One region of the Arthrobacter sp. 49Tsu3.1M3 genome, then DNA from elsewhere that is predicted to be linked to it. Evidence: riboswitches for the same ligand, from Rfam matches in the RefSeq annotation. Region 1 holds a riboswitch; each other region holds the start of a gene.

Region 1 (7,036 bases):
ACGCCGTCACCGGACGCATCATCACCGTCGACCGCGGCCGCTACACCGCCGTCGTCGGCGAAGGGACCGCGGACGAACGCAAGATCATCGCGGCCCGGGCCCGTGAGCTGCGCCGCAACCCGGTGGTTGCCGGCGACTTCGTCTCCCTCGTCGGGGATGTCACCGGTGAGCCCGACACCCTCGCGCGGCTGGTCAAGATCCAGGACCGCAAGACGCTGCTGCGCCGCAGTGCCGACGACACGGACCCGATCGAACGCGCCGTCGTGGCCAACGCCGACCAGCTGGTTGTGGTGGTCGCCGCCGCCAACCCCGAGCCGCGGACCGGTTTCATCGACCGTGCGCTGGTGGCCGCGTACGACGCCGGCATTGAGCCGCTGCTGCTCGTCACCAAGGCCGACGTCAAGGATCCCGCCGAGCTGCTGTCCAACTACCAGCACCTCGACTTCCCCGTCATCATCTCCAAGACCGCCGACTCCGCCGCTTCCGGCATCGACGCCCGCTCCGACGACGGACTTTCGGCCCGGCTCGACAAGGACGCGGTGTCCCAGCTGCGCGACTACCTCGACGGCAAGGTCACCGTGATGCTGGGCCATTCCGGCGTCGGCAAGTCCACCATGGTCAACGCCCTGACCGGCGCCGAGCGGGCCACGGGAGGCGTGAACGCGGTAACCGGCCGCGGCCGCCACACGTCCTCCTCGGCACTGGCGCTCAAAGTCAACGATGCCCCGGCCGGCAGCTGGATCATCGACACCCCCGGCATCCGGTCCTTCGGCCTGGCCCACGTGGACCCGGACCGGATCCTGCGTTCCTTCCCGGACCTGGAACCCGGCACCGATGATTGCGAACGCGGCTGCAAGCACGACTCCACGGCCGTCAACTGCGGCGTCGACAAGTGGGTTGCGGCCGGGCACGCGGGGCCCTCGGGACCGGCCAGGCTCGCGTCCCTGCGCCGGCTGCTGGGCACGGACCCGCGGATGGAAGCGCAGGAAACCAAGGAACTGGGCACCGTCTCCTAGCCGGACCGGCGGCGGGGCGGCGGCGCCGTGCCGCGGCCTCCCGCCCGGCAGCCAGGTTTGACGGTAGTTTGGAACCATGAGCCAACCCGCTTCGAGCTACAACGATGACCTGCGCCTTGCCCATGTACTGGCAGATTCGGTCGATTCCCAGACCATGAGCCGCTTCAAGGCGCTCGACCTTCGGATCGAGACGAAGCCTGACCTCACACCCGTCACCGATGCCGACAAGTCCGCGGAAGAGGCCATCCGCGGCCAGCTCTCCCGGTCACGTCCGCGTGACGCAGTCCTGGGCGAAGAATTCGGCAGCTCGGGCCACGGCTCCCGCCGGTGGATCATCGACCCGATCGACGGCACGAAGAACTTTGTCCGCGGTGTCCCGGTCTGGGCCACCCTGATCGCCCTCGTCGACGAGGGCGAGCCGGTGGTCGGCGTCGTCAGCGCGCCGGCACTGGGCAAGCGCTGGTGGGCCGCCAAGGGTGCAGGCGCCTACACGGGCCGCTCGCTCGCCGCCGCCACACGGTTGAAGGTATCCAACGTCTCCAATCTCGAGGACGCCTCGCTGTCCTACTCCAGCCTTGGCGGCTGGAAGGAACGCGGGAACCTGGATGAGTTCCTGGGTCTGACCGAGGAAGTGTGGCGGACCCGCGCCTACGGTGACTTCTGGTCATACTGCCTCGTGGCCGAGGGCGCTGTGGACATCGCCTGCGAACCCGAGCTGAACCTGTACGACATGGCAGCCCTGGTGCCGATCGTGACCGAGGCCGGCGGCCGCTTCACCTCGCTCGAAGGCGAGGACGGTCCCTTCGGCGGCAACGCCCTGGCCACCAATTCGATCCTGCACTCGGAAGTCCTCAAGCGGCTCAACCCCGGGCTCGACGACCTCTTCCAGGCGCACCCGAACAACTGAACCGCGCCCGTAATAATCCGCTTCACAATCGGTGCCCGCCTTTTCCCCGGCTGCGCCGATGTCCTACGCTCGATGCAGGTCACGAGTGCCAGCGCTAAACCCCGGTTTGCTGGCCGGCAACCCTCCAGTCGCGGTGGGGTGCCCCGGGTGACGACCTGGCCGGTCCGGAACGGACCCGGCAAGCGCGGATTCCCACGGTGTGGGGTCCTGTTCGAGTGAGGTCCCATGACAACTGCCATTTTTCCCGTTGCCACTGAATTCCATGCTGCTGGTGCAGAACAGTCCGCAGGGCAGGCTGATGGCCGCCAGGCCCTCGCGGCCCGCCCGCTGGCAGCCGTCACCGGGGCCGAAATCCAGGCACCGCTGATCACCGGCGGCCACGCGCGCTACGCCAACCTTGACTACGGCGCCTCCGCCCCGGCCCTGTCCGTGGTCTCGGCCTACCTGAATGAAATCCTGCCGTACTACGCAAGCGTGCACCGCGGCGCCGGCTACGCATCGCAGATCAGCACTTCCGTCTACGAGAACGCCCGGGACATCGTGCGGGACTTCGTGGGCGGCCGGCCCGACGATTCCGTGATCTTCACCCGCAACACCACCGATTCCCTGAACCTGCTGGCCGGCTGCCTGCCGCTGCGCGACGGGCGGGCCGCGGGCGAGGTCCTCTACCTCGACATCGAACACCACGCCAACCTCCTGCCCTGGCAGAATGTCCCGCACCGCAGCGTCGTGGCCGCCGCCACCCTCGCGGCCACCGTGGACCGCCTGCGCGACGAACTCGCCCGCGGCGGCGTCAGCCTGCTGGCCGTCACCGGCGCCTCCAACGTCACCGGCGAGATCCTCCCGATCCGCACCCTGGCCGCCCTGGCGCACGAATACGGCGCCAGGATCGTCGTCGACGCCGCGCAGCTCGCCCCGCACCGGCGGATCAATATCGCCGCGGACGACGTCGACTACCTCGCCTTCTCGGGGCACAAGCTGTACGCCCCGTTCGGCGCCGGCGTGCTGGTGGGGCGGACGGACTGGCTCGACGCCGGCACCCCGCACCTGGCCGGCGGCGGCGCGGTCCGCGATGCCCGGCTCGACTCCGTCAGCTGGACCACAGGGCCTGCCCGGCACGAGGGTGGCTCGCCGAACGTCCTCGGCGCGGCGGCCCTCGCCCGCGCCACCCAGGTCATTGCGGCCCTGGACCCGGAGCAGTGGCAGGCCCACGAGGACGCCATCCGGTCCTTCCTCGTCGAGGGCCTCCAGGGCATCGAGGGAGTAACCGTGCACCGGATCTTTGCCGATTCGGCGTCCGGGTCTTCCTCTGCTTCTTCCGCTGGAAGCGATCACCCGGACACCGGCACGATCGGCGTCGTGAACTTTTCCGTGGAAGGCTACGACGCCGGACTGGTCGCCGCCTACCTGTCGGCCGAACACGGCATTGGCCTGCGCGACGGCCGCTTCTGCGCCCACCCGCTGCTCAAGCGGCTCGGCCTGCCCGCCGGTTCCCTGCGGGCCAGCTTCGGCCTCGGCTCACGGCTGGAGGACGCCGAACGCCTGCTGGCCGGACTGCAGCAGCTGCGGCAGAACGGACTCGGCTGGGATTACGTGGTGGACGCCGGCCGCTGGGTGCCGGCCAACGATACCCGCAGCTACCCGCACTGGGCGCCGAACACCCCGGGCACCGCCGGCGCTGCGCCCTGCACCCTCGACTAGGGCAGGACCAGGGCCCGGCGCGGGTGCGGTAAATTCGAAGGGTATCTGAAACCAGCAGGACCTTCCCGAAGGAGATCGCACGTGGCAAGCGCCGGCCCCAGGCTGCACAGCGGACCGAAGCTGCACAACGGACCAAAACTGCACAGCGAGCGGCGCCAGGAACTCGGACAAAGCTTCCAGGACGGCGGCGAGCACTACGAACGCGTCCGCCCCGGCTATCCGCAGGAGTCGGCCGACTGGCTGGTCCCGGCGGGAGCCAGGGACGCCGCGGACATTGGCGCGGGCACCGGGAAGTTCACTTCCCTTTTGGCGGAACGCGGACTGGGCACGGTGGCCGTGGACCCCTCTGCCGACATGCTCGGGCAGTTGCGCCGGACCCTGCCGGACGTCACGGCCATCGAGGGCAGCGCCGAGGACACCGGTCTCGAGCCGGAGTCCTTTGACCTGGTCACGGTCGCCCAGGCGTGGCACTGGTGCGACTCCGGCCTGGCCAGCACCGAGATTGCCCGGATCCTGCGGCCGCACGGCGTGCTGGGCCTGATCTGGAACCAGCTGGACACCAGCGTGCCCTGGGTGCACAGGCTCTCCCGGATCATGCACGCCGGGGACGTGCACAAACCGCACTTCCGTCCGGCCGTGGGCGCCGAGTTCACCGGGCTGGAGAGCCACCTGACGCGCTGGGAGGATTCCGTCACGACGGAGGACATCCAGGAGCTGGCCAAGTCCCGCAGCTACTATCTCGCGGCATCGGACTCCACCCGGGCCAAGGTCACAGCCAACCTCGCCTGGTACCTGCACGAGCACCTGGGGCACACCCCGGGCGAGGTGCTCCGGCTGCCCTACCTGACCCAGACGTGGCGGGCCTTCCGGGCCTGATGCACGCTCACCCCGGACTCCCCCGGATTGCACGCAGCGCCCGCCGGGCCTATTGTTTCGGTATGCCTAATAATTTCTTATAGGCACATGAAACTTTGACACCGGCTGTTTTCCGGCCGGCGCCGATCATCGCGTCACCGCCGACGCGCCAATCACAGGAGCTTGCAGTGCTGGAGGTAACGGGACACGGGCAACCGGCGCAGGACGCCCCCACTTACAAACACCCGGGTGCCCGGAGGGCGCTGATCGGCCTGTTGGGGCCGGCGTTCGTGGCGTCGATCGCCTACGTGGACCCCGGAAACGTGGCCGCCAACCTGACCGCCGGGGCGCAGTACGGCTACCTGCTCGTGTGGGTCCTCGTGGCCGCCAACGTCATGGCAGTCCTCGTCCAGTACCAGTCCGCCAAGCTCGGGATCGTCACCGGAAAGAGCCTTCCGGAGATCCTCGGCGAACGGCTCAAGCCGCTGTGGCGCCGCGCCTTCTGGGTCCAGGCCGAAGTCGTCGCCGCCGCCACCGACCTCGCGGAGGTGGTGGGCGGCGCAATCGCCCTGTACCTGCTCTTCGGCCTGCCCCTCCCCCTTGGCGCCGTGATTGTCGGCGCCGTGTCCATGCTCCTGCTCGCCGTCCAGGCCCGGCAGAAACAGCGGCCGTTCGAATTCATCATCATGTTCCTGCTCGGCATCATCACGGTCGGCTTCCTGGCCGGACTGTTCATCAGCCCGCCCGATCCGGGGGCCGCCCTGGCCGGGCTCGTGCCCGGCTTCCAGGGCCCGGACACCGTCCTGTTGGCCGCCAGCATGCTCGGGGCCACCGTCATGCCGCACGCCATCTACGTCCACTCGGCCCTGTCCCGGGACCGGCACCGGCCGGACGAACACCTGCATGTTCCCCCGGCGGCCATCGCGCGCCTGGTCCGGGCCACCCGGTTCGACGTCGTGGCCGCCCTCGCAATCGCCGGACTGGTCAACATCGGCATGCTGCTCCTGGCCGCCTCCACCCTCGGTGGCGAAGAAGGCACGGACACGATCGAGGGCGCGCACGCCGCCATCACCGCCAATCTCGGCCCGGTCGTCGGCGTGATCTTCGCGGTCGGGCTGCTCGCCTCCGGCCTGGCATCGACCTCAGTGGGCTGCTATGCCGGCGGCACCATCATGCAGGGCCTGCTCAAGATCCGGATCCCCGTCATGGCCCGGCGCGTCGTGACCCTTATCCCCGCCGTCGTGCTGCTGGCGGTGGGCTTCGACCCCACCTGGGCGCTGGTCCTGAGCCAGGTGGTCCTCAGCTTCGGGATTCCCTTTGTCCTGGTCCCTCTGGTGGTGCTGACCAGCAACAAGGCCCTGATGGGCCGGTTTGCCGACGGCCCGGCCCTCCGAATCGCCGCCATCATCAGCGTGGTGCTCGTCGTGGCTCTTAACCTGGTCCTGCTGTGGCTCACTTTCTCCGGAGGCAGCTGACGGTAGGCTTAGGTCTGTGAAGACCAGTACGCCCTCCTCCTCGATCGAGGACTACGTCAAGGTCATCTATTCGTTCACCGAGTGGCAGCGCAAGCCCATCACCTCCACGCAGCTGGCGCAGCGCCTGGGCGTCGCCAACTCCTCGGTTTCGGAAATGGTCCGCAAACTCAAGGACCAGGGCCTCGTAGACCACAAGCCCTACAGCGCCGTCACGCTCACCAGCGATGGAGTCCGGCTCGCCCTTTCCATGGTCCGGCGCCACCGGCTGATCGAGACTTTCCTCGTCCGCGAGCTGGGGTACCGCTGGGACGAGGTCCATGACGAAGCCGAGCTCCTGGAGCACGCTGTCTCGGACACCTTCATTGAACGCATGGCGGCCAAGCTGGGGAACCCCACCCGGGACCCGCACGGCGATCCCATCCCGGCAGCCGACGGCTCGGTGCTGATGCCCGCCGCCCACCGCCTGAGCGAACTCGACGACGGCCACACCGGCCGGATCACCCGGATCAGCGACGAGAACCCGGAGCTCCTGCGCTATCTCGCCGCCGAGGACATCGACCTCGACGCCGAAGTCGAGGTGGTGGGCCGGCGTCCCTTCGGCGGCCCCATGGTAGTGCGGATCGGTTCCGCCGCGGCACCGCGTGAATTCGATTTCGCCGACGAGGTCGCCTCGGCCCTCTGGGTCCACAGCGATGCCGGGCACGCCGGCTGCAGCGTCACGGAGAGCTGAGTGAAGGGTGCGCTGGACGAGCGCCGGGCTGTGCCGCGCCCCGGCGTCCCGAGCTGGAAGGCCTGGTCCGCCGTCGCCGTCGGCGGACTGATCGGAACCGAGCTGCGCTTCGGCGCCGGCCTGATTTTTCCGGAAAGCGCCGGCGCGGTGCCGTGGACAACGTTGACGATCAACGTCTTCGGGAGTTTCGTCCTGGCCACCCTGACGACCCTCTGGATCGCGCGGCCACAGACGGCTTTCTGGCTGCGCGCCGGCATCGGCCCCGGCCTTCTGGGGTCCTTCACCACCTTTTCGGCGCTGGTGATCGCCATTGACCAGCAGATCCGCGGCGGCTTCCACGCCACGTGGCTGG
Region 2 (7,036 bases), on a different contig from region 1:
TGACGCGCAGCGCCATGGTCTCCAGGCCCTTGGTGAGCACCCAGGCGTTGAACGCCGAAAGCGCCGGACCGGTGTGCCGCATGAGCTGCTTGACGGGCCCGTCGATGAATTCCCTGGTGCCCAGGATGGCCCCGCCCAGGACGCGGCCCTGGCCGTCGATGTGTTTGGTGCCGGAGTAGACCACCACGTCCGCGCCGAGGTCGCCGCAGCGCTGGAGCAGCGGGGTGGCGAAGACGTTGTCTACCACCACCGTGGCGCCGGCTTCGTGCGCCAGTTTGCTCACGGCGGCGATGTCCACGATTTCCTGCATGGGGTTCGACGGCGACTCGAAGAACACCGCCGTGGTCGGCTCGGACAGCGCCGATTGCCACTGTTCCAGGTCCGGGCCGTCCACGAAGACTGTCTCGACACCCCAGCGCGGCAGGATCTCGTTGAGGATCACGAAGCACGAGCCGAACAGCGAGCGGGCCGCGACCACCCGGTCGCCGGCCGCCAACAGCGCGCCCAGGGCGGTGAACACGGCGGACATGCCGGACGCGGTCGCGAAACACGCCTCCGTTCCCTCGAGCAGCCGGAGCCGCTCCTGGAAGGTGGCGACGGAGGGGTTGCCGTAGCGGGAGTAGACGAAGCGCTCGTCCTCCCCGGTGAACGCGCGCTCGGCGGCCGCCGCGGACTCGTAGACGAATCCTGAGTTGAGGAAGATCGGCTCGGTGGTTTCCTGGAAGCCGGTGCGGTCAAGGCCGCCACGGACGGCCTGGGTGTCGGCCGCCCAGCCGGCGGCGTCGGGATTGAAAGTCACTTGATCTTTCCGGGGTTGGTGGGCAGGCCGCGGTTCTTCCAGCCATTGACGGTGCGTTCGCCAAAGCGGTCGGTCTCGCCTTCGAAGCCCTCAAGGACGTTGTACGAGGTGTAGCCGGCGGCCGTCGCGGCCGTCGCGGCGGAGATCGACCGGGCGCCGGAACGGCAAAGGAACACCAGTTCGACGCCGGTGTCCGCCGGCGCCTGCTGCCTTAGCTGTTCCACGAAGTGCGGGTTCGGCGTGCCGCCGGCAAGGTTCCACTGGATAAAGAGCGGATCGTTGCCGCCTTCGCCCGCGGCCGCAGTGTCCGGGATGCCGATGTGGGCCCATTCGCCCTCGGTCCGGACATCCACCAGGATGGCTCCCGCCTCAAGCTTGGCCCACGCCTCCTGCGGGCTGAGGTCTCCGGCGTAGCTCATGCGTGGCCCGCGAAGGCCCCGTCGGCGCCAAACTCGTCGGCGTCGAGCTCATCAACCGCATTGGCGACGGCGGCGTCCGCACTGGCAATCGCGGCCGGCAGGACCAGCGCCTGCGCCACGATCACGGTGCTTCCGTTGAAGCTGGCGGCGGGGCTTCCATGCAGCACGTAGCCTTCGGCCAGGGCGGCTGACACCCGCTCGCAGAAGGCGCGGTCATCCGCGCCGGTGAACAGGCGGTAGGCCAGCCTCTCCTCGCCGCCGGGTGCGGTGCCGGGTGCGGCTGTTGTGGGTATTGACGTGTCGGGCACGACGGATCTCCTCTTTCACGCTTGCAGCTCGAATGGTCGATATGCCGAGTATTCACCTGAGGCACCCCGCCGCGAAAGGGAGGGTTGCCGACCGGCCAGTCAGGGCTTGGCACCGGTTCTCATTACTCCCCAAAAACGTAACACCTGCGACGCCGGCCCGCACCGCCGCCGTCGTCATGTTCCGTAACCGGGCCGCGGCCCGGGCGAGTAGTGGCGGGCTCCAGTTTCGGGTACAGCCCACTCGTGTCTGCCGGGACGTTTCGCCGTCTACTGGGGGGATTAGGTCCGACGGGTCGGGCGCAACGGCAGGTGATTCGAGCACTGTGTGAATCGAGCAGCCCGTGAATCGACTCGTCTGTCCATCAACAGGCTGTCTGAGAATCGGTGGCTGGAACGGTCGGAGCCGCAGCCGCGGTCCGGCCGGTCACGGCGGAATGGAGCAATCGTGGGCCCGCGCATACTCGTTACCGGGATTACAAGCGCCGCCGGACGGGCCGTCGCGGCCCAGCTCGAAGCCCGGGGCCTCCCGTACCTCGGCTCCGACGCCCGCGCCGACACCCGCGCCGACACCCGCCAGGGCGGGGAGGCTCCCGCCGCCGCGGTCAGGCTCCTGCCGGCGACGAACCCGGACATGATCCTGGACCTGCGCCGGGTGGTGGACCGCGAAGCCATCAACGTCATCATTCCGACCCTCACCGTGGAACTCCCGGTCCTCGCCGCGGCCCGCGCCGGATTCGCCCAGGACGTGCGGATCATCGTGGCCGACCCCGCCGCGGTGGCCCTCGCCAACGACCACCTGTTCACCACCTGGGCGCTGCAGGCAGCCGGCATCCCGGTGCCCCGGTTCGCGGTTCCGGGCGACCTCGCCGCCGCGCCGGCATCCCTCGCCGGCCTCAGCGGCCCCGTGGTGGTCAAGCCGCGGGTCTTCAAAGGCTCCCACGGTATCCACCTGCTGGCCGGAACCGACTCCGTTAGCTGGAAGAACATGCCGGCGGGGCAACTGGTCCAGGAATTTATCCCGGGCGCCGACTACGTGTGCCTGGTGTTCGGCACCCCGGCACGCAACGCGATGGCGCCGGTGGCGGTGGTCCTGGAGAAGACCAGGACTCCGTATGGGCGCGCCGGCAGCGACGAGGTCAGCCGCAGGGTGCCGGCGAACCAGGCCGGGGATGTGCGCAAGCTGGGCCTGGCCGCCGTCCGCACGCTCGGGCTGACCGGGCCGGTCCAGGTCCAGATCCGCCGCCGCACCGACGGAACGCCCGTGGTGCTGGGTGTCTGCGCGACCCTGGGGGAGAACAGCACCTGGGCCCCGGAAATGCTCGACGCCGTGCTGGCAACGTTCATGCTCCCGGCGTTCAACCCGGCCTCGTTCCGCCGGTGCCCGGCAGTGCCCGCGGACGCCCTGGGGTGAGCCCGCGTTACTATTCGATGGTCGCGAAGAGGGCGTTGAGTTCGGCCGTCAGCTGGCGCCGCAGTTCCGGGGTGCCGATTTCCTGCCCGTCGATGTGGTTCACCGGGGCCAAAAGCCGGATGCTGGAGATCAGCCAGACCGCGTCGGCGTCCAGCAGGTCTTTCGGCTCCAGCGGGCCGTAGCCCAGCTCCCAGCCGGCGGCCTTGGCGGCGGTGAAAAGGGCGCCTTGTGACGTGCCGGGCAGGATGCCGCTGTCCAGCTGGGGCGTGATGAGCCGCCGGATGGTGCGGACGCCGCCGGCGCCGTCGTCCGAGGTTTCCAGGTGCGCCAGCAGAACGGTCGACGTCGGACCCTCCAGCACCCGGCCGTCGGCGGACGTGAAGATGACGTCGTCGGCGCCCTGCCGGTGGGCGTAGCGCAGCGCTGCCATGTTCACGGCGTAGGAAAGGGTCTTGGCGCCGAGCAGGAGCCACGGGGCGCGCTCGCCGACTTCACTGTCGTAGCCGCGGTCGAGCAGGATCACGTCGATCCCGGTCTCGCGCTGCCGCCGGCCCGCGGCCGCAGGGGCGGAGGCCTGGACCCAGCACGTGGGGGCAGCCGCGCCCTCCGGCCCACGGGTGACAATCAGCTTCACCACCACCTCATCCTGCTCCGCGCCGCCCGTTGCGGCCGCGGCGGGTTCCTGCCCCCGGAACTCGCGGATGGCGGTTTCCACCGCCCGCCGCCATGCGTCCTCGGCGGGGATGTCCAGCTCCAGCAGCCGGGCCGAGCCCGCCAGCCGGGTCAGGTGCGCCTGGATCTTGCGGGGCCTGCCGCCGACGGCCAGCAGGGATTCGAAAACACCGTCGCCGCGGGTGGCGCCAAGGTCCGTGGCCATCAGCTGCGGCTGCGACGCGTCGGCAACCCGGCCGCCGTGGAACGCCGGGTCGAGGAAGACCAGAACGGTCGCGGGCGCGGGAACAGGGGCAGGAGTGGTCATGGCTAAAGCTTAGTCTCGGTGGTCCCGGGATAGGATTTGGTCACTGCCCGTTCGGAACTGTTCCGCGTGGCTTGTACGTTGAGGGGTTCGCCTGTGTTTTGGCCATTTCCGCTGGCGGAGACTTTACCGTCCTGGGCGATTCTGATTTTGACCGTGATCGACTTCGCCATCCGAGTGCTGGCACTGGGCATCATCCCCGGAAACCGGCGGCCCACCACCGCGATGGCGTGGCTGCTGGGCATCTTCATCGTGCCCACCATCGGCCTGCTCCTGTTCCTGCTGTTCGGCAACTTCCGGCTCTCCCGCAAGCGCCGCGCGCAGCAGGACGCGGTCAATACCCGGGTGCGCGCCGGGACCTCGGAACTGGCGATGCTGGAAAGCCGCTATGCCGGACCCGAATGGGTGGCTTCCGCCGCGGAACTGAACAAGACGCTGGGCTCGTTGCCGATGGTGGACGGTAACCAGGTGGAGCTGCTGCCCGGCTACCCCGACTCGATCAAGGCGATGGCCGCGGCGGTCCGCGGCGCAAAGTCCTTCGTCAACGCCGAGTTCTACATCATGAGCTCGGACCACGTCACGGACGATCTGCTGACCGCGCTGGAAGAGGCCGCCGAACGCGGGGTCGAGGTCCGTGTCCTGTTCGATCACCTTGGCACGCTTCGCATCAAGGGCTACCGCAAGCTGATCGCCCGGCTCAAGGCCAGCAAGATCCGCTGGCGGCCCATGCTGCCGCTCAACCCGCTGCAGGGGCAGTGGCGCCGGCCGGACCTGCGCAACCACCGCAAGATCATGGTGATCGACGGCGAGATCGCCTTCACCGGATCGCAGAACCTGATCGAGCCCTCCTACAACAACCCCAAGCACCGCAAGATCGGCCGCGAATGGGTCGAACTGATGGCCTGCCTGCGTGGACCGATCGTCACCACGCTCAACGTCGTTTTCGCCACCGACTGGCTCAGCGAGACCGACGAATCCATTGAGGAACAGCTCGCGCACCGGCCCGAACTGCACGCCGGCAACATCACCGCCCAGGTGGTGCCGAGTGGCCCCGGCTTCATCACTGAAAACAATCTGCGGCTCTTCAACACGCTGATTTACTCGGCCCAGCGCAAGATCTCGATCTGCAGCCCGTACTTCGTCCCGGATGACTCGCTGCTGTATGCGGTGACCACGGCGGCGCAGCGCGGCGTTGACGTCGAACTCTTCGTCTCGGAAAAGGGCGACCAGTTCCTGGTCCACCACGCCCAGCAGTCCTACTATGAGGCTCTGCTGGAAGCCGGGGTGCGGATCTACCTCTACAAGGCCCCCTTCGTGCTGCACGCCAAGCACTTCACGATCGACGACGACGTTGCCGTGCTGGGTTCCAGCAACATGGACATGCGCTCCTTCTCGCTGAACCTGGAGGTTTCGGTGATGCTCCTGGGGGAGGACATCGTGCGGCGGATCAGCGCCGTGGAGGACACCTACCGGGGCATTTCGCGCGAACTTACGCTCGAGGACTGGATGAAACGTCCGATGGGCGTCAAATACGTGGACAACGTCGCGCGGCTGACGGCGACCCTGCAGTAGCCGGGACGGCGGGACAGCCGACTCAGCCCGTGGGAAACTCGGCGCCGAGCGCCGAGAGGACGCCGAACGCTTTGGTCCGGATTTCCTCGTACTCCTCCTGCGGGGTCGAGTCGGCGGTGACGGCGCCGCCGACGCCGAGGCTCAGTTCCGCGGCACCCTCGCCAAGGGCGCTGACCACGAGGGTCCGGATTGCCACGGCGAGGTCGGCGGCCCCGTTCAGGGAGAAGTAGCCGATCGCCCCGGAGTACACGCCGCGCGGCGCGGCCTCCAGCCGGTCCAGGATGGCCATGGTGCTGACCTTCGGGGCGCCGGTCATCGAACCGGCGGGGAAACAGGCCGCGACCGCCTCGGCCCGCGGCATCCCGGGCCGCAGCCGGGCATCGATGGTGCTCACCATTTGGTGCACGGTGGCGTAGCTCTCGATCGCGCACAGCCGGCTGACGGCCACCGAACCCGGGACGGCGAAATGGCTCAAGTCGTTGCGCAACAGATCCACGATCATGATGTTTTCCGCCCGGTCCTTGGCCGAAGTTTCCAGTTCCTGGCGCAGGGCGGCATCCGTCCCCGGGTCTATGTCACGGCGGCGCGTGCCCTTGATCGGCTCGGCCCGCATCCTGCCGTCCGCGGCGATCTGCAGGAACCGCTCCGGCGACGTGCTGGCCACGGCGAGCCCGCCGAACCGCAGGAAGCTGGCGAACGGGGCCGGGTTCCGGCGCCGCAGGGCCAGGTAGGCCGGCCACGGATCCACGCCCAGAAGCCCCGCGGGCGAGGCCGCCGTGAGCACCGTGGTCAGGCAGACCTCGTAGGTGTTTCCTTCCGCGATCTCACGCTGGGCCTCGGTGACCTTCGCCTTGTAGCCGGCTTCCGCGTCCCGGGCGGCGAAGTGCGGGGCGGAGGGTTGCGGGGCGCTGAGACGCTGGGCCGGGGAAGCGTGCTCGGCCACTTGCGCCGACGCGGCCGCGGTGACGGCCGTGCGTGCCGTCTCAAGCCAGTCCCCGGCGTCGGGTGCGTCCAGGGTCAGCAGCCAGGCTGCGCCTTCGGCATGGTCAAGGACCACGGCGCGGCCGGCGAAGATCAGGCAGGCGTCCGGGGTGGCGGCGGTGACGTCGTTCCCGCCGGTTTCGCGCTTGAGCTCGTAGCCGAGGTAGCCGAGCCAGCCCAGGGTGAACTCGCACGGGTAGGCCTCGGGTGCGCGGAGCGCGCGGCGGCCCCACACGCCGTCGAGCCAGCGGAAGAACGGGCCATCGGTGGTCACGGTGGCCTGGCCCGTGCTGACGCGGGTCCGTCCGGAACTGTGCCGGACGGCCTGGCCGAAGCGGCCGCCGTCGTCGGCCAAAATGCTGAAGCGGCTCCGCTCCGCGGCCTCCGGGGCCAATCCTGCCGGGTCCAGGGAGGAGTCGAGCCACACGGCGTTGGGTGAACCGCCAAAGAGCGCCGCGAACAGCTGCCCGGCCTCGGGCCGGGCCTCGACCCGTTCTGCCAGCAACTGCAGCCCGCGCCGGGCGGCGAGTTCGGGCAGCAGGGCGGGGGCGACGGCGGGAAGGTACTGAA
Region 3 (7,036 bases), on a different contig from region 1:
CGACCTGCTCCCCGGCGAGCACGCCATTGTCCCGGTGATGTTCGGCGACGCCGTCATGGCCGCCAAGGTGGCTGACGCCATGCTCCACAACGGCGTCTTCGTCACCGCGTTCAGCTACCCGGTAGTGCCCAAGGGTGCCGCACGGATCCGCGTGCAGCTCTCCGCTGCGCACAGCTCCGACGACGTCGAGGCCTGCGTCCAGGCATTCGTCCGCAGCCGCGCGGTGGTGGCCGCAGCCTAGCCCGCCTGGTCGACAGGGCCGGGCCCCACTTTCAGGACGGGGTCCGGCCCTGCTCGTTCATCCCGGCGTCCTGCACTGGCTTGTCCGCGGGACATGCCCAGTCCCGGCAGCGAGGACTGGACTTGATGCCACTATGTCCAATGGCCACGGCCAACGACGGGCATGTCCCGGGCTGGCCGGCGGCAAAGGGGGACATGCCCAGTCGTGCGGACCAGGGAAGGGCGTGTCCCGGGCCGGCACGCGGCAACGGGGGACATGTCCAGCGATGCGGACGAAGAAGGGACATGTCCAGTGGTGCGGAACGTGGAGATGGCACGTCAGCCACCTTCGAACGATCCACTGGCGTCTTGTCGGATACTGCCGCCCGGGCGCAGGTTGGGGCAACCGCCGGATACCGGGACGTGGATCACCGGCCCCGGACAATCTGCAAGGATGGGACCATGTCAGCTCATTACGATGTCGTAATTGTCGGCGGCGGGATCGCCGGCCTGTCCCTTGCCTCCGCCTTGGCCGGGCGCTGCAGCGTGGCCCTGATCGAAGCCGAGCAGACCCTGGCGTACCACACGTCGGCCCGCTCGGCCCGGCAACTGATTCCCAGCTACGGCCCGCCGGTGGTCCAGGAGCTCACCGTCCGGACGCTCGAGCTCATCGCGGCCCAGGACACCGGACGTCCGGAACCAGTGCTCACTCCGCGCAGCTTCATGCTGATCGGCGACGACGCCACCGTCCGGGCGGAGGCAAGCGGACACATGCACCGGATCACCCACGCCGAGGCACTGGAGCTGTGCCCGGCCCTGGTCCCGGATTCGTTCAGCGCTGCCGGGCTGGACACCGGATCCTTCGCCTGCAACGCCCCCGTGCTGCTCGAGGACCACCGGCGGCTCGCCGCGGGCGGCGGCGTGGACATCATTACCGGCGCCAGGGTCCATTCGGCCCAGCGCCTGGGCACCGGCTGGGAACTGGGCGCCGGGCAGGAAGGCTTCCAGTCCGCCGTCGTGGTCAACGCCGCCGGTGCCTGGGCCGACGAGCTCGCCGTCCTCAGCGGCGTCGAGAAGCTGGGCCTGCAGCCGTACCGGCGCACCGCGGCGATCGTCGAAGTCGAGAATCCCCTTCCGGAAGCCTGCCCGATGGTGGCGGCGGCCGATGACAGCTTCTATTTCCGGCCGGACGACGGCCAGGTCCTGATCTCGCCCGCCGAACACGTGCCGAGCGGACCCGAGGACGCCCGGCCCTATCCCGGCGACGTCGAACGGGTCATCGCCCGGCTCAACGCGATCACGACGCTCGGGATCCGCAACGTCCGCACAGCCTGGACGGGGCTGCGCACGGAGGCGGCCGACGGCGTCCCGGTAGTGGGGTTCGACGCCGAGGCCACCGGATTCTTCTGGCTCGCCGGCCAGGGCGGGTACGGATTCCAGACCTCATCCGGCGTCGCGGAACTGGCCGCCGGGCTGATCCTCGCGGGCCAGGGCTCCGCCCCGGCGCGGGACGCTAGTCCGGCATCCCGGACAGCGGAGGCGCTGGCCGCGACCCGCTGGTCCATCCGGCGCTGAAGAATGGATCCATGAGTACCCTCATCACCAATATCGCCGAACTGATGACCCAGGACGCGGAACACCGCGTCCTCCGCGACGCGGCGGTGGTGATCGAGGGGGAGCGGATTTCCTGGCTCGGGCCTGCGGCCGAGGCCCCGGCGGCGGACGAACGGGTGGATGCCGGGGGCCGGGCGCTCCTGCCGGGCTGGGTCGACTCCCACACGCACCTGATCTTCGCGGGGGACCGCACGGCCGAGTTCGAGGCCCGGATGGCGGGGGAGACCTACAGCGCCGGCGGGATCGCCGTCACCACCGACGCCACCCGGAGCACGAGCGACTTCGACCTCACCCGGCTGGCGATGGGCCGCGTCGCGGAGGCGGTGTCGCAGGGCACCACCTACCTGGAGACCAAGACCGGCTACGGCCTGGACGTCGAGAACGAGGCCCGCAGCGCCCGCATCGCCTCCACCGTGGCGGACGAGGTGACCTACCTGGGGGCGCACCTCGTTCCTGCCGGGATGGACGCGGAGGAATACACGGAGCTGGTCTGCGGGCCGATGCTCACCGCCGTCCGGCCCTACGCCCGCTGGGCCGACGTCTTTTGCGAGCAGGGCGCCTTCAACGAGGACCAGTCCCGCCGGGTGCTGCTGGCCTGCAAGGCCGCCGGGCTGGGCCTGCGCGTCCACGGCAACCAGCTCGGCGAGGGCCCCGGCGTCCGGCTGGCGGTGGAAGTCGGTGCCGCCAGCGTGGACCACGTGAACTACCTGTCGGCCGGGGACGTCGATGCCCTCGCCGGCAGCTGGGCCGGCTGGGACGCCGCCGGCGGCAGCGGCACGCGGGGCACGGTTGCCACGTGCCTGCCGGCCTGCGATCTTTCCACCCGGCAGCCGCTGGCCCCCGGCCGGGAACTGCTCGACGCCGGTGTGCAGCTGGCGCTGGCCTCCAACTGCAACCCCGGCACGTCGTACACCAGCTCCATGGCGTTCTGTGTCACCACCGCCGTGCTGCAGATGCGGCTCAGCGTCCACGAGGCGGTGCGCGCCGCGACCTACGGCGGCGCGCTGGCCCTGCGCCGGGAGTCCGGGAACGACGTCGACGGCGGCCGCGCGGTGGGCTCGATCGCCGTCGGACACCGTGCGGACCTGCACCTGCTCAACGCGCCTTCCGCCACGCACCTGGCCTACCGGCCCGGCATCCCTTTGACGCACGCGGTGTGGCGCGCCGGCGTGGCGCAGCCGGTCCGCTGACGGGCCTTAGAACATCATGGGCGGTGCGTCCAGGACGGTCTCGTCCACGCGCCTCTTCTCCCACTGTGTGAAGGGCTTGTCGAGCTCGTACTTGCCGTGCGAGGTGCGCAGCAGGGTGCGGACCTCGGCGTTCTCGGGGTTGTTCAGGGACTCGAAATATTCCACCGACCAGTGGAACCAGCGCATGCAGAACAGCCGCATGGTCAATCCGTGCGTCACGAACAGCGCGTTCGGGGCATTGCCGGGCCTGGACCAGTGCCGGTACAGGGTTTCCATGAAGGAAGAAATCCTGTCATACACATCGGAACCGGACTCGCCCTCGCGGAAGCGGTAGAAGAAGTGCCCGTAGGCGTTGCGGAGCTCCTTCTGGTCCTCGATGTCGCCGGCGATCTGGAAATTGGCCCAGTCCTGTTCGCGCAGGCGCGGTTCCTCGATCACCCGCTCGACGAGCGGGCCGAGATTCAGCGCCTCGAGGGTCTGGTAGGCGCGCAGATACGGTGAGACGTAGACGCACACCGGGCGGCCGTCCAGCTGGCGCCGGACTTCCTCCCCGGCCGCGGTGGCCTGCTCCAGGCCCAGCGCGGTCAACGGGATCCGGTAGTCCGGAACACGGTTGTAGATCGAGGTGTCGGCATTGGCGGCAGACTGGCCGTGCCGGATCATGATGATTTTCCGGGGCGCACTCATAATCCCCAAGCATAGGGCTCCCAAAAGCAGGTGCCGCAGGCAAAACCCCGTTCGGCCGGCGCCACGCGGGCACCAGCAAACTATCGGCAAGTGCAGGCAAGATAGAACCATGTTGGTTCCCTCCCGCCGCCGGCTGCGGTTCGAAGTGTTGATTGTCCTGGGGTTGTCGCTGGGGCAGTCCGCGATCTACTCCCTGGTGCAGTTGCTGGACAAGATGACCACGGCGCCGCTGGCCCAGGGCACATCCACCCTGAACCGCTCACAGAGCGCACGCGAATACTTCGACCTCACCTACCAGTTGCTGGACATCATCTTCGCCCTGGTGCCGGTGGCCCTCGTGATCTATTTCCTCACCGAGCACTGGCCGGCCGGGGAGCGCGGAACCTCGGCGTTCCGAAGGATCGGTTTCGACTTCGCCCGGCCCGGCAAGGACCTCCTGCAGGGTCTCGGACTCGCCGCGCTCATCGGCATTCCGTCCCTGGGGCTCTACGCCGCCGGCCGGGCGCTGGGGATCACGACGGCGATCATCCCCAGCGCCCTGGACGCGTACTGGTGGACCGTGCCGGTGCTGGTCCTGTCCGCGATCCGGCACGCGGTGGTCGAGGAAGTGATCGTGGTCGCGTACCTGCTGGACCGGCTCGGGAAACTGGGCTGGAGCGTGCCGGCGGCCATCGCCGCCAGCGCCCTGCTCCGCGGCAGCTATCACCTGTACCAGGGGTTCGGGCCGTTCATCGGCAACGCGGTGATGGGCGTCGTCTTCGCGCTGGTCTACACGCGGACCAAACGGGTGATGCCGCTGGTGATCGCCCACGCCATCCTGGACACTGTGGCGTTCGTGGGGTTCAGCCTGTTCGGCAAGGCCGTGGGCCTGGGCTGATGGTGCTGGTTGTACTGCCGGCGCCATCGCCCGGCCTTAAATGATCTCGGCCGCCGTCTCCTAGGTGACAACGTTGGCACCTAAGAGATGGCGGCCGAAGCGTGGGGCAGGTGGAGCGTTAGATCGTGACCGCTCCGGAGGCGGTCTCGAAGGTGACAGAGAGGATGCCGGGAGTACCGTGCGGCGCGATCCAGTTCACGGCGACGTCTTCCAGCGGCTTTTCAACTGGTTCGCCCAGCCACTCCGTGACGCGCGCGGCCGAACCGGCAATGGTCAGTGCGGACATCTTGACATCGCTCGCGTAGGCGTTGGACGGGTGCAGTTCCGGGTCGCCCTCCCACTTGAGCATGTACGGCACCTGGGGGTCGGCGATGAGCCCCAGGATGCCGATCTGCTTCCAGACCAGTTCGCGGCCGTCGGGAAACTTCCGGTTGCCGTTGACGGCGGCGCGGCCGAGCCGCTCCTCGAACGGGGCCAGGTCGTCAACCTCGACGCACCAGCCCATCCAGCCGCCGCCGGCCTCGGAGCGTGCCCGGACGGCCTGGCCGAACGGGGCCTTGTCGGAGGCCGGGTGGTTCAGGACCTCCACGACTTCCAGGTACTTGTGTCCCGCGAGCGGGATAATCATGTTGCGTGTCCCGAAACGGGGGTGCACTCCACCCTTCACGGCTTCAACGCCGAGGGCAGACGCAATACGTTCAGTGGTGGCTGCCAAGCCATCGTGTTCACAGGCGTAAGAGACGTGATCCATGCGCATGCCATCATCTTGGCACTTTGTGATGGACCTCTCAGCTTAGGCTCCCCTAACCGTCATGGGACGTCCCGGGGCGCCGAACGCGGCGCCCCGATGCTCCGTCACGGCGGCCGTCTTCATCTTCGTCACAAAGCTATCCAGGGCTGCGCCGCCATTCCTACACTGAAGCCAGGTCATGAGTGCCAGCGCACAGCCCCGGCTTGCTGGCCGGCAACCCTCGTATCGCGGTGGGGTGCCCCGGGTGAAGACCTGGCCGTCCGGCGCCCGCCGGAGGGCAAGCGCGGCGCCTGTTCCGGTTCGGGCCGAAAGCCCCGGCCGGTGCTGTGCCCAGTGACTCGAGGAGCACCAATGTCCAACGCCTGGTCCTTTGAAACCCGCCAGATCCACGCCGGCCAGGAGCCGGATAGCGCCACCGGCGCGCGTGCCCTGCCCATCTACCAGACGACGTCGTTCGTGTTCCCCAGCGCCGAAAGCGCCGCGAACCGCTTCGCGCTCGCCGAGCTCGCGCCCATCTACACCCGGATCGGCAACCCGACCCAGGACGCCGTCGAACAGCGCGTCGCCAGCCTGGAAGGCGGCCTCGCGGCGCTGCTGCTCAGCTCCGGCCAGGCCGCCGAGACGTTCGCGATCCTCAATATCGCCGAGGCCGGCGACCACGTGGTGGCCAGCCCCAGCCTCTACGGCGGTACCTACAACCTGCTCGCGCACACGCTGAAGAAGTTCGGCATCTCCGTTACCTTCGTGGCAGACCCGGACAACCTGGACCAGTGGCGGGACGCCGTCCAGCCCAACACCAAGCTGTTCTTCGGCGAAGTGGTCTCCAACCCCCGCCAGGACGTGCTGGACATCGAGGGCGTCTCCGGCGTGGCGCACGAGGCCGGCGTGCCGCTGGTGGTAGACAACACGCTCTCCACCCCCTACCTGATCCGGCCGATCGAGTGGGGCGCGGACATCGTGGTGCATTCCGCCACCAAGTACCTCGGCGGGCACGGCGCCGCAATCGCCGGCGTGATCGTGGACTCCGGCAACTTCGACTTCGGGAAGGACCCGGAGCGGTTCCCCGGCTTCAACAGCCCGGACCCCACCTACAACGGCCTGGTCTACGCCCGCGACCTCGGAGCCGACGGCGCGCTGGGCGCGAACCTCTCCTACATCCTTAAGGCCCGGGTCCAGCTCCTGCGCGACCTTGGCTCCGCGGTGTCCCCGTTCAACGCCTTCCTCATCGCCCAGGGCATCGAAACGCTGAGCCTGCGCGTCGAGCGCCACGTGGCCAACGCCACGAAGGTGGCGCAATGGCTGGAGGGGCGGGACGACGTCGAATCGGTCGCCTACGCCGGGCTGCCGTCCAGCCCCTGGTACGAGCGCGGCCGCAAGTACGGGCCCAAGGGGACCGGCGCCGTCGTGGCGTTCAACATTGCCGGGGGAGCGGAGGCCGGCAAGCGGTTCGTCGACGCCCTCGAACTGCATTCGCACGTCGCGAACATCGGCGATGTCCGGTCGTTGGTGATCCATCCGGCGTCGACCACCCACAGCCAGCTCTCGCCCGAACAGCAGGTGATCGCCGGGGTGAATCCCGGGCTGGTGCGGCTTTCGGTGGGACTGGAGCACATTGACGACATCCTCGCGGACCTCGACGCCGGATTCCGCGCGGCCAAGTCCGCCTAGGCGCCCCGGCGGCCGGTCTCTCCTGGATGA
Region 4 (7,036 bases), on a different contig from region 1:
CCGTGCCGCCGTAGAGCTGGGAGGCGGCCACGATGTGGTCCCCGGCCTGGGTCAGCGCGGCAAAGGTGATGAACTCCGCCGCCATGCCCGACGACGTCGCCACCGCGCCGATTCCGCCCTCCAGGGAGGCGATGCGCTCCTCGAAGGCGGCCACGGTGGGGTTGCCGATCCGGGAATAGATGTTGCCGTATTTCTGCAGCGCGAAGAGGTTCGCGGCGTCCTGGGTGTCCTTGAACACGAAGGAGGTGGTCTGGTAGATCGGCACGGCGCGGGCGCCGTGCTCGGCGTCGGGGGTGCCGCCGGCGTGCAGCGCGCGGGTGCGGAATCCGTACTTGCGGTCAGCCATTACGCGTTCACCAGCTTGCTGGCAGCGCCGTTTGCCGCCGGGGTCCGGGACAGGTCCAGTTCGACGCCGTTTTTCCGGGCGAGGTCGGCCTCGAGTCCGCGGACAATCGGCAGGACGTCCTGGCCGAACGCGGCGACTTCCTCCTGGAAGTGCAGGTAGCCGGTCAGGAACAGGTTCACGCCGATCTTCTTGTACTCCACGATCCGCTCGGCGATCTGCTCCGGGGTGCCGATCAGCTGCGTCTTGAAGCCGTCGTTGTACTGGACCAGGTCCTCGAAGCTCGAGTCGGCCCACATGCCCTTGCCGTCCTTGGTGGACGCCCCGGCTTCCTGGACGGCGGCGCGGAACCCCTCCACGGCGGGCTTGTGCGCCTTCTCGACGATCTCGCGGAGGGTGTCGCGGGCTTCCTTCTCGGAATCCCGGGCGATGACGAAGCCGTTCAGGCCAAACCTGGGAGAGGTGAGTGTGGGCAGGGCGCCCCCGGCCCCGCGCCCACTGTCTCCGGCGGCCGCGACGACGCCGGCGATGTTCTCTTTGAATCCGTCGAGGTCCTTGCCGTTGGAGAAGTACCAGTCAGCCACCCGGCCGGCGGTGGCCTGCGCGGCCGTGGAGTTTCCGCCGAAGAAGATCTCCGGGTGCGCCCGGCCCGGCACGTCCACCGGTGCCGGGTTCAGGGTGAAGTCGGTGATGTTGTAGTACTTGCCGGACTGGCTGTAATCCTGCTCGGTCCAGAGCCCGCGGAGGACCTTGATGAATTCCTCGGTGCGGACGTAGCGCTCGTCGTGTTCGAGCCATTCGAGGCCGAAGTTGGTGAATTCATCCTTGAGCCAGCCGGAGACGATGTTCACGGCGGCGCGGCCGTTGGAGATGTGGTCCGCGGTGATGATGTACTTCGCCAGCACGCCGGGGTGCCACATGCCCGGATGGACGGCGGAGATCACCTTGAGCCGCTCGGTGGCGGCCAGCAGCGCCAGGCTGAACGAGGTGGCCTCGTGCTGCTTGTCCGCGCCGTAGGAGGCGGCGTACCGGGTCTGGGTCAGGGCGTATTCGAAGCCCGAGTTCTCCGCGATTCTGGCCAGCTTCTTGTTGTATTCGAAGTCCCAGCCGGTGCGCTGTTCGATGGTGGACACCACCAGGCCGCCGGAGACGTTGGGGACCCAATAGGCGAACTTGAGCGGTTCGGAAAGACGGGCGACGTTGCTGATCTTAGTCATGGGTGTTCCTTTACTTCCGGGTGGGGCTTGCTGTTGCCAGGCGTTCCGCGGCGCGGTCGCGCAGCACATCCTGGATGCCCGCGATGGATGGTTCGTTCTGCAGCGAGGTGGTGTCACCGAGCGTTGTGCCTTCGAACAGCTGGGTCAGCAGCCGGCGCATGATCTTGCCGCTGCGGGTTTTCGGCACATCGGGAACGACGACGACGTCCCGCGGCTTGGCGATCGGCCCGATCTCCTTCGCGACGTGCGCCTTCAGCACACCCTGGATGTCGGGGGTGGCCGCCGAATCCTTCAGCACCACGAACGCGACGATCGCGTGGCCGGTCTTTGGGTCCGCAACCGGGCAGACGCCGGCCTCCACAACGTCCGGGTGGGTGACGAGCGCCGATTCGACCTCGATGGTAGAGAGCAGGTGTCCGGAGACGTTGAGGGTGTCGTCCACCCGCCCGAGGATCCAGATGTCGCCGTCGTCGTCATACTTGGCGCCATCACCGGCGAGGAACCAGCCCTGCTCGGCGTATTGGCGCCAGTACGAATCGAAGTAGCGGCGCGGGTTGCCCCAGACGGTCCGGGCGATCGCCGGGCCGGGGGAGTCCACCACGATGAAACCCTGGACGCCGGGCGGTACCGTGTTGCCGGCGTCGTCCACGATGCGCGTGCTGACGCCGGGCAGCGGGCGGGCTGCGCAGCCGGGTTTGAACGCGGTGTCCGTCGGGGCGGGGGAGAGGATGGTGGCGCCGGTTTCGGACTGCCACCAGGTGTCCACTACCGGGGCGGTGCCGGCGCCGATGTTGGTCCGGAACCAGCGCCAGGCCTCGGGGTTGATGGCCTCGCCCACCGTGCCGAGGAGGCGGATGGAGGAGAGGTCGTACCTGTCCGGGACGCCGTCAGGGAACCAGCCCATGAGGGAGCGGACCAGGGTGGGCGCGGTGTAATACTGCGTGACCGCGTAGCGTTCGATGATTTCAAAATGCCGGCCCGGGTGCGGGGTGTTGGGTGTGCCCTCGAAGATGACCTGCGTGGCGCCGTTGGAGAGCGGGCCGTAGAGCTCGTAGGTGTGCGCGGTGACCCAGGCGAGGTCGGCCGTGCACCAGTGCACGTCCTTCTCCCGCAGTGTGGGGTCGGGGTTGCTGAACAGGTGCTCGAAGCTCCAGGACGCCTGTGTGAGGTAGCCGCCGGAGGTGTGGACCAGGCCCTTGGGCTTGCCGGTGGTGCCGGAGGTGTACATGATGAACAGCGGCGTCTCGGCGTCGAACGCTTCGGCTTCGTGAGTCTCGGAAGCGGTGCCGACGGCGTCGTGCCACCACACATCACGGCCCGCGGTCATCGGGACCGTGTCCAGCTCGCCCGCCGGTGTGGTCCGGTTGACCACCAGGACGTGCTCGATGGCGTTGTCGCCGGCGACGGCGGCGTCCGCGTTGTCCTTGACCGGCACGGCGGTGCCGCGGCGGAACTGGCCGTCGGTGGTGACCAGGAGCTTGGCGCCGGTGTCCTCCACCCGGAACTTCAGGGCCTCGGCGGAGAACCCGCCGAAGACCAGGGAATGGATGGCGCCGATGCGGGCCACGGCGAGGGTGATGATCACGGTTTCGGGGATGACGGGGAGGTAGATGACCACCCGGTCGCCCTTGGTGATGCCGAGATCCAGGAGGGCATTGGCGGCCTTGGAGACCTCGCGCTGGAGTTCGGCGTAGGTGACGGCACGGCGGTCACCGGGCTCGCCCTCGAAGTGCAGGGCCACCTTGTCCCCGCGCCCCGCCGCTACGTGGCGGTCGACGCAGTTGTAGGCGACATTGAGTCTGCCCCCTTCGAACCAGGTGATCTGCGGTCCGACGCCGGCCTCGACGTCGGCCGGGACCCGGCGGTGCGCCGTGTGCCAGGGCTTGGCGCGATCCGTTGCTGCGCCAGGCAGGTCCGCCCAGTCGAGGCGGAGAGCCTGGGTTTCCCAGAACGCAACCGTCTCTGCCTGGGCAGTTCCCGCGGTCGCGGCGGCGCCGTGCCGGGGAGGATGGTTTCCGGAGGTGGTGCTGCGGTGACGCGCCGGCCCGTCGGCGGGGACGCCGTGCACTGCGCCGTCCGTGGGCTCGTTCAGGGACCATCCCGAAGAGCCGCGAGAGGAGCCGGGCGCGTCACGCAGCCCTGCTTCGTTCGCCGTCGCGTCCGAAGTGGTTTGTGGGATTGCCTCGGACGCGGTCCGGGCAAAGGTGGGCAGGGCGGAAGAATTCTCAGGGGTCATTGCTGCACTCCATCGGTCCTGGCAGTAGCACCCTTGGTCGCTCCGGCTCCCTCGAATTTCAGCGAAGGAGGGCGGAACGGTTGCGTGGGAATGGTCGTCTCACGTCACCGGGGGTTGCTGCGGCGTCATCGATCCAGGTCTCTCGGCCGCTCGGGATGGTCATTACCTACTAGAGCTTCAGATGCACCATTCCGCAAAATCGGCGCCGGGAGCGCTGTAATATTCGTTCACCCGGCGTGCGTCCGGTCCAGATCATTCATTTATTCGACAATTGTCCGGAAAGGTCGCAGGAGTAAGGTTGATGCATGGCCCATGTTAACGATCCGGCAGTCATTGACCGCCTCATGCGAACCAAAGGCACGTGGGCGGTGGTCGGCCTCACCACCAACGAATGGCGCTCAGCGTTTGACGTCTCCCTTTATGTCCGGGACCGGATGGGCATGACCATCATTCCGGTCAACCTTCCGGGCGACGACGTCCACGGCGAGAAGGGGTACCGTTCCCTGACTGACATCCCTCCGGAGAAGCACCCGATCGACGTCGTGGACTGCTTCGTCAACTCCCACAGGGTGGGGGCCGTCATAGACGAGGCCATCGCAGTAGGCGCCAAGGCCGTCTGGCTGCAGCTGGGCGTCTTCGACGACGCCGCGACGGACCGCGCCAAGGCCGCCGGGCTGGACGTCGTCGTGAACGCGTGCCCCGCCCGCGAAGGCTGGCGCGTGGGCATCTAACGGCCCGGGAATGACGATCAACAGATCGGGAAGAGTCGGTTACAAAATGTGACCGGCTTTTTCAGTATCCGGTCCCTTGCCGTGTGAGATGGACTCGTAACCATCCCGAGCGGCTGAGAGATCTGGCTCCGTGACGCCGCAGCAACCCCCTCCTTTGAGGACGGTGCTACCGCCAGGACCGATGGAGAACCACTGTGTTCTGAGGCTCCGCGGCTTCGCTCAGCGCTGCCCGGAAGCAAGGACCCAGGGCTTTCCTCGGGCGAGCCCGGAGGAAATCATGAACACGCAGACAGCGGCGGCGCCGCGGCCCCGAGCAGGTGGTGGCCTGTGATCGAGATCCAGAACGTCAGCACGTCATTCGCTTCAGCCGCGGGACCTTTCACGGCCGTCGATGACGTCAGCCTGCACATCAGGCGGGGCACCATCCAGGGCATCATCGGGTTCTCCGGCGCCGGCAAATCCACGCTGCTGCGCAACATCAACCTCCTCGAGCGCCCGACGTCGGGCCGCGTCCTGGTGGACGGCGTGGACCTGGTGACCCTGTCCGACGCCGAGCTCCGGACCAAGCGACACGACATCGGCATGATTTTCCAGCACTTTAATCTCCTCAACAACCTCACAGCCCAGGAAAATGTGGAGCTGTCCCTGAAGTTCGCCGGCGTCGGGAAGGCGGAACGCCGGCGGCGGGCCGCCGAAACCCTGGAAATCGTGGACCTCGCCGACAAAGCGGGAACGTATCCGGCCAAACTCTCCGGGGGCCAGAAGCAGCGGGTGGCGATCGCCCGCGCCCTCGCCACCGGGCCCAAGGTGCTGCTCTGCGACGAGCCGACGTCGGCCGTGGATCCCCGGACGACGTCATCGGTCCTGCAGTACCTGGCCGACGTCAACGCCGAATTCGGCATCACAATCGTGGTGGTCACCCACGAGATGAACGTCATCAAGGCCATCGCGGACAACGTCGCGGTCATGGAGGAAGGCCGGGTGGTGGAGCAGTTCGACCTCGCCGAACTCCAGCGCCCCGGCTTCCACCCGGCGACGTCGATCGGCCGCTACCTGGTCTCCGATGAGATCCAGCTGGACCGCTCCGGGAGGGGCACCCACACCACAGCCGCGTCGGAGGGCCTGATCAATGTTTGACCGCATCCTGGAAATCCTGCCCGAAATCGACGTCGCCATGGGACAGACCCTCACCATGCTGCTGGTGGCCATCCCGCTGGCGGTGCTGCTCGGCACACCGCTAGGTGTCCTGCTCTACACCATCGGTCCCAACGGGCTCAAGCACAGGCCAAAGCTGCACCGGGTCCTGGACGGGCTGGTCAACCTGCTCCGCTCGTTCCCGTTCCTGATCCTGCTGATCGCAATCATTCCCGTGACCAGGTTCATTGTCGGCACGACCATCGGCACGGCCGCCGTCATTGTCCCGCTGACCCTCAACGCCATTCCGTATTTCGCCCGCTTTGTGGAACAGAACCTGAGCCAGCTCGGCGGCGGAGTGGTCGAAGCGGCACGGTCCATGGGCGCCAGCCGGTCCCAGATCGTCCGGGACGTCCTGATTGTGGAGGCAAAGCCCGGACTCGTCAGCTCCATCACCATCATGACCGTCAGCTTCATCTCCTACTCGGCGATGGCAGGCCTGGTGGGCGGCGGCGGAATCGGCGACTTCGCCATCCGGTACGGCTATTACCGCTACGAAACGCCGCTCATGATCACCGCGATTGTCCTGATGATCCTGCTGGTCACCATCGTTCAGCTGGGCGGATCCTATGTTGCCCGGCGCCTGGACAAGCGCCTCTGAGCGCCGGCAGCACCCTCTTCCCACCTCCCTCAGCGGAAAGCACCCCATGACGTCAACACCCAGTACCCGTTTCGACGGACCCCGCCCCCGCCTGCTGATCAGCGCCTTCGTGATGAACACGTCCAGCCACATCATGGGCGGCCAGTGGCGGCGCCCGGAAGCCCAGCAGCACCGGTTCAACGAACTCCAGCTCTGGACCGACCTGGCCCGCCAGCTCGAAGACGCCAAGTTTGACGCGATCTTCTTCGCCGACGTCGTCGGTCTGTACGGCGACTACGACGGCGGGTGGGCATCGCTGCTGAAAAAGGGCCTGCAGGTGCCGTCCAACGACCCCCTCATCCTGCTGTCCGCGCTCGCCACCGGAACGCAGGAGATCGGGCTGGCCGCGACGTCGTCGGTAATTCAGAGCCATCCGTTCCAGTTCGCCCGGCAGATGTCCACGCTGGACCACATCAGCGGCGGCCGGGTGGCCTGGAACATCGTCACCAGCGTGCTGGAAAACGCGCACCGGAACTTCAACGCCACCGAGCTGACCAAGCATGACGAACGCTACGACTGGGCGGACGAATACGTCGAGGCCGCCTACAAACTGTGGGAAGGGTCCTGGGAAGACGATGCGCTGCTCCGGGACAAGGAGACCGGAGTCCACACCGACCCGGAAAAAGTCAGCAAGATCTACCACCGCGGACCCCGCTACTCGATCGACGGACCCCA

Evidence for each region. Region 1 has a riboswitch for S-adenosylmethionine ahead of B5X90_RS11395 (aminotransferase class V-fold PLP-dependent enzyme). Riboswitches for the same ligand answer to the same signal wherever they lie in the genome.
Region 2: it holds a riboswitch for S-adenosylmethionine, as region 1 does, so the genes downstream of both, B5X90_RS05415 (DUF1737 domain-containing protein) here and B5X90_RS11395 (aminotransferase class V-fold PLP-dependent enzyme) in region 1, are expected to answer to the same signal.
Region 3: it holds a riboswitch for S-adenosylmethionine, as region 1 does, so the genes downstream of both, B5X90_RS07510 (bifunctional o-acetylhomoserine/o-acetylserine sulfhydrylase) here and B5X90_RS11395 (aminotransferase class V-fold PLP-dependent enzyme) in region 1, are expected to answer to the same signal.
Region 4: it holds a riboswitch for S-adenosylmethionine, as region 1 does, so the genes downstream of both, B5X90_RS18005 (methionine ABC transporter ATP-binding protein) here and B5X90_RS11395 (aminotransferase class V-fold PLP-dependent enzyme) in region 1, are expected to answer to the same signal.

The regions. Positions count from the first base shown of each region.
Region 1 is NZ_FUZD01000008.1:134,317-141,352, reverse strand. It holds gene B5X90_RS11405 (ribosome small subunit-dependent GTPase A) at 1-1,016, shown strand, start outside; gene hisN (histidinol-phosphatase) at 1,093-1,923, shown strand; SAM riboswitch class IV at 2,001-2,114, shown strand; gene B5X90_RS11395 (aminotransferase class V-fold PLP-dependent enzyme) at 2,149-3,624, shown strand; gene B5X90_RS11390 (class I SAM-dependent methyltransferase) at 3,706-4,500, shown strand; gene B5X90_RS11385 (Nramp family divalent metal transporter) at 4,668-5,954, shown strand; gene B5X90_RS11380 (metal-dependent transcriptional regulator) at 5,971-6,684, shown strand; gene B5X90_RS11375 (fluoride efflux transporter FluC) at 6,685-7,036, shown strand, end outside.
Region 2 is NZ_FUZD01000003.1:70,834-77,869, forward strand. It holds gene B5X90_RS05405 (O-succinylhomoserine sulfhydrylase) at 1-799, opposite strand, end outside; gene B5X90_RS05410 (rhodanese-like domain-containing protein) at 796-1,218, opposite strand; gene B5X90_RS05415 (DUF1737 domain-containing protein) at 1,215-1,526, opposite strand; SAM riboswitch class IV at 1,539-1,653, opposite strand; gene B5X90_RS05420 (ATP-grasp domain-containing protein) at 1,972-2,937, shown strand; gene B5X90_RS05425 (aminodeoxychorismate lyase) at 2,948-3,916, opposite strand; gene cls (cardiolipin synthase) at 4,010-5,485, shown strand; gene pabB (aminodeoxychorismate synthase component I) at 5,508-7,036, opposite strand, start outside.
Region 3 is NZ_FUZD01000004.1:191,989-199,024, reverse strand. It holds gene B5X90_RS07540 (glycine C-acetyltransferase) at 1-241, shown strand, start outside; gene B5X90_RS07535 (NAD(P)/FAD-dependent oxidoreductase) at 682-1,794, shown strand; gene B5X90_RS07530 (imidazolonepropionase) at 1,806-3,023, shown strand; gene B5X90_RS07525 (histidine phosphatase family protein) at 3,030-3,710, opposite strand; gene B5X90_RS07520 (CPBP family intramembrane glutamic endopeptidase) at 3,820-4,587, shown strand; gene B5X90_RS07515 (VOC family protein) at 4,706-5,344, opposite strand; SAM riboswitch class IV at 5,513-5,628, shown strand; gene B5X90_RS07510 (bifunctional o-acetylhomoserine/o-acetylserine sulfhydrylase) at 5,690-7,006, shown strand.
Region 4 is NZ_FUZD01000022.1:44,252-51,287, reverse strand. It holds gene B5X90_RS18025 (O-acetylhomoserine aminocarboxypropyltransferase/cysteine synthase family protein) at 1-346, opposite strand, end outside; gene sfnG (dimethylsulfone monooxygenase SfnG) at 346-1,560, opposite strand; gene acs (acetate--CoA ligase) at 1,571-3,796, opposite strand; gene B5X90_RS18010 (CoA-binding protein) at 4,102-4,527, shown strand; SAM riboswitch class I at 4,625-4,715, shown strand; gene B5X90_RS18005 (methionine ABC transporter ATP-binding protein) at 4,855-5,664, shown strand; gene B5X90_RS18000 (methionine ABC transporter permease) at 5,657-6,322, shown strand; gene B5X90_RS17995 (LLM class flavin-dependent oxidoreductase) at 6,369-7,036, shown strand, end outside.